Regions from separate parts of the Candidatus Rhodoblastus alkanivorans genome, predicted to be linked through region 1. Evidence: predicted binding sites of a transcription regulator. Region 1 holds the regulator's gene; the other holds the start of a gene.
The links. The regulator LexA, encoded in region 1, represses DNA repair genes until DNA is damaged. The targets are predictions, from matches to a motif close to TGTTCNNNNTGTGTTCNG.
Positions count from the first base shown of each region.

Region 2: the regulator LexA is predicted to act here: its motif matches at 994-1,011, upstream of uvrA (excinuclease ABC subunit UvrA).

Region 1 covers NZ_JAIVFP010000001.1:2,244,308-2,246,506, forward strand. Annotated here, with positions in the region: gene K2U94_RS10545 (ComEC/Rec2 family competence protein) at 1-334, shown strand, start outside; gene cynS (cyanase) at 344-832, opposite strand; gene lexA (transcriptional repressor LexA) at 1,077-1,781, opposite strand; gene K2U94_RS10560 (helix-turn-helix domain-containing protein) at 2,145-2,199, opposite strand, start outside.
Region 2 covers NZ_JAIVFP010000001.1:2,505,960-2,508,158, reverse strand. Annotated here, with positions in the region: gene gyrA (DNA gyrase subunit A) at 1-60, opposite strand, end outside; gene ssb (single-stranded DNA-binding protein) at 403-900, opposite strand; gene uvrA (excinuclease ABC subunit UvrA) at 1,101-2,199, shown strand, end outside.

The sequences.
Region 1 (2,199 bases):
CGGTTGCGTCGGCGTAATGCGCAATGGCGAAGCGGCGGCCCTGGTGCTCGACGGCGAAGCCTTCCATGAGGATTGCGCCCGGGCGCAGGTCGTCATTTCGCCGCTCTATGCGCCGAGCTATTGCACGCCAAAAATTCTGCTCGACCGCCGCAAGCTCCGGGAAACCGGGGCGGTGACACTGGCTTTCGGCCCGAAAGGCATGGAATGGCGCACAACCCGCGCGCCAGGCGAGGATCGCCCCTGGTCACGCGCGCCGCGCCGCCGGGCGCTTGCGCCATTGCGTCCCGCCGCCGCGCCGGAGTCGCCCGCGACGAAGGACGATTCGCGGGAATAGCGGGATTGATTATCCGTTCTTGGCGCCATTCGGCGGCACGCCGGGGCCGGCGCCGTAATATTTGTAGGGCAGGAATTTGCCGGACATGGAAATCTTGACCCGGTCGCCCTTGGGGTCGGGCTGGCGCTCGATCGCCATGTCGAAATCGATCGCCGACATGATGCCGTCGCCGAATTCCTCCTGGATCAGTTCCTTCATCGCCGGTCCATTGACCATGAGCAGTTCGTAAAAGCGATAGAGCAGGGGGTCGGTCGGCGGCATCGGCGAATTCTGGCCGCGCATCGGAACCTCGGTCAGCATCCGCTCTTCCGACTTGGTCAGGCCGAGAAAAGCGGCAGACTTGGCCGCGAGCGCCTCGGGAAGGCGCATCTGGCCGAGCAGCGCGCCGACGATCAGCACATCCGCCATTTCGCCGGTCGCTTCGACGATCTGCTGCCATGTCAGGCGTTTTTCGCGCTTGATGTCGAGAATGCGTTCGGTGAGTTGATCGCGGGTCATGCGCATACTCCTTTGCCAGGGACAAAACGCCTTCACAGAGGTTAAGCGTCAATTCCCCGGCCCGCCAGAGAACTGAGCTCAAAATTTGTCCATGGAATAACGCCAGAAATTCAGCGCAGCGACCCTTCCGGCTGTCACTGCGACCGTGAGCTAAAGGCGCGACGGGAAACAATTAACCATCTAACATATTGAAATAATGCATGAGTTTCTTCGTCGCTTTTCCCGTCGTCCGCGAAAACTCCGCTCAATATTTGCGCACGAGGCTCACCAGCTTGCCCTGGATGCGGACCCGGTCCGGCCCAAAGATCCGCGTTTCATAGGCCGGATTGGCGGCTTCCAGCGCGATCGAGGCGCCGCGCTTGCGCAAGCGCTTCAAGGTCGCCTCCTCGTCGTCGATCAAGGCGACCACGATTTCACCCGACTCGGCGGATTCCTGCTTCTTGATGACCACCGTGTCGCCGTCGAGAATGCCGGCCTCGATCATCGAATCGCCCCGGACTTCGAGCGCGTAATGTTCGCCGTTGGACAACAGGTCCGGGGGGAGGGCGATGCTGTGGGACCGTGTTTGCAGCGCCGATATCGGCGTGCCGGCCGCGATGCGGCCCATGACGGGGATGGCGACGTTCTGGCTCGAATCGGAGGGGTCGCCCGCGACGACTGGCCGGGTCTTGCCGAGATTGCCTTCGATGACGCTTGGCGCGAAACGTCCGCCGCGCGGCGCCGCCGGGGTTGACGACTCGGGCAGCCGCAAAACTTCCAGCGCCCGGGCGCGATTTGGCAGGCGCCGGATGAAGCCGCGCTCCTCCAGCGCCATGATGAGGCGATGAATGCCGGACTTCGAGCGCAGGTCGAGCGCGTCCTTCATTTCGTCGAAGGATGGAGGCACGCCGGTCTCTTTCAGGCGCTCATGAATATAACGAAGCAATTCGCTTTGTTTCCTGGTCAGCATGGCCGCGCCCTGTCTAATCTTGCCGCATCCGGCGTTGCTTTGGCGCTTCAGAATCACGCCAATACAAATCATGAACGGAAGATAGATGTTCGCGCTTGGTTCTGCAATCGAAAAGATGTGAGATGGTTGCTGCTGGAGCGCGTAAAATTAATTGCAAATCCCGGAATTCGGTAATTGCACGCCGGGACTCGAAAATCTCTTTAATAACAACCTTGTAGGTGTGTAGTGTTCGCCAAACCGGATTGGCGAACACTCGGCTGATTTTCCGTATGTGCGATGCTGTTGATTTTTCTATACATTTTCAAAAAGGATTGGCGAACATGCTACGCCAAATCCCACGATTGGCGAACATTTTGCCGAACATCAACCGGTCTTGGTTTCGCGGCGCCCAAACGAAAGGTGCGAGACGAAGGGACCG
Region 2 (2,199 bases), 260 kb from region 1:
GGAGACCGGACGGATGTCCGAGGCGGGCGGAACCGGATTGTCGTCGTTTTGATCGGCCAAAATGCGCTCGCGTGCTGGGGAATTGAGCCGGTTCTTTCTAGGCGATTCTTCCCGCAAAAGCCAGCGTCGCCCGGCTTCCAGGCGGCGAAGAAATCATCGTTGTTTCAATGTGTTGATCGATAGTTTCTGCGGGCTGGCGAAAGCTGGGCGATAAATTCGCCATGAAGCCGCCGGTCTGAGCCAACGAAATTGGCGGCCGTGGCGAAAGATGGAGCGCGCATCGCGCGCGTCTCTGCGGGATGGCCGACGTCCTGCGCCGGGTCATGGCGAGCGACCCGCCTCCGGAGTCGCGGGCGTGCATTGCTCCACGCCCGCGACTCCCCGCAATGCGGGGCGAAAGCCTTAAAACGGAATGTCGTCGTCCAGCGTGGCCGACACGCGACCGCCGCCCATGTCGCCAGATGCGGGGGCGCGCTCCATCGGCGACTGGCGGCCGAAGCTTCCGCCAGACGACGCGCCGCCGAAGGCGGCGTCCTCGCCGCCCCTGCCCCGGCTGTCCAGCAGCGTCAGTTCGCCGCGGAAGCGTTGCAGCACGACTTCGGTGGTCTTGCGCTGGTTGCCGTCCTTGTCGGTAAATTCGCGGGTCTGAAGCTGGCCCTCGAGATAGATTTTCGAGCCCTTCTTGCAATATTGCTCGGCGATCTTGCCGAGATTCTCGTTGAAAATCACGATATTATGCCATTCAGTGCGGTCGCGGCGCTCGCCTGTCGCCTTGTCGCGCCAGGATTCGGTCGTCGCCAGCGAGAAGGTCACGACCGGGTCGCCTGAGCCCATGCGGCGAACTTCCGGATCGCGACCCAGATTTCCGACCAAGATCACCTTATTCACGCTGCCCGACATGGCGCCCTGCTCCCGTTTTCTTGCGAAGGCGCATCCTATACGCCCGACCCCGCCCGCGCGCGGCTCAAAATCCCTTATCCACAAGCCCGCGCCTGTTCTATTTATGTTCTAGCGCTTTGGTTCGAATCGTGCAAGGGTTTCGAGGTGAAATTCGGCATGAAGGGCGCTAAATAGGCCTCGATCCGCCGCGGAAAGACAACATGGACTTAAGCCCCGCCAAGCCGAAAAGGCCCAGGAAGACGCCTTCGCCACAACCAGCGCAACCAGCGCGAGAAACGGCGGAAGATTTGGCGCGACGCATCGGCGAGGGGCGCGTCATCGCGTTGCGGGGCGCGCGGGAGCACAATCTCAAGAATATCGATCTGACCATTCCCCGCGACAAGCTCGTCGTGTTCACCGGCCTGTCCGGCTCGGGGAAATCGTCGCTGGCCTTCGACACGATCTATGCCGAGGGCCAGAGGCGCTATGTCGAAAGCCTGTCTGCTTACGCCCGGCAATTTCTGGAAATGATGCAGAAACCGGACGTGGACCATATCGAGGGCCTGTCGCCGGCGATTTCGATCGAACAGAAGACCACCTCTAAGAACCCGCGCTCGACGGTCGGCACGGTCACCGAAATCCATGATTACATGCGCCTTTTATGGGCGCGGGTCGGCATTCCCTACTCGCCCGCCACCGGTCTGCCGATCGAAAGCCAGACCGTGAGCCAGATGGTGGACCGCGTGCTCGCCCTGCCCGAGCGGACGCGGCTCTACCTGCTCGCGCCGATCGCACGCGGCCGCAAGGGTGAATATCGCAAGGAAATCGCCGATTACATGAAACGCGGCTTCCAGCGCCTCAAGGTCGACGGCCAGTTCTACGACATCGCCGACGCGCCGGCGCTCGACAAGAAATTCAAGCACGACATCGACGTCGTCGTCGACCGGATCGTCGTCCGCCCGGACATTTCCGCGCGCCTTGCCGAAAGTTTCGAGACCGCGCTCGATCTCGCCGACGGCGTCGCCGTGATCGAATTCGCCGACAGCGGCGAGGACCAGGAAAAGGCAAAAGATCCGGAGAGAATCGTCTTTTCGGAGAAATTTTCCTGTCCGGTTTCCGGTTTTTCCATCGCCGAGATCGAGCCGCGCCTGTTCTCCTTCAACTCTCCGCATGGCGCCTGCCCGAAATGCGGCGGCATCGGCTCGGAGCAGAAGGTCGACGCCGACCTGATCGTTCCCAACCCCAATCTGACCTTGCGCAAGGGCGCCGTGGCGCCCTGGGCCAAGTCGCCGTCCCCCTATTACGGCCAGACGCTGGAGG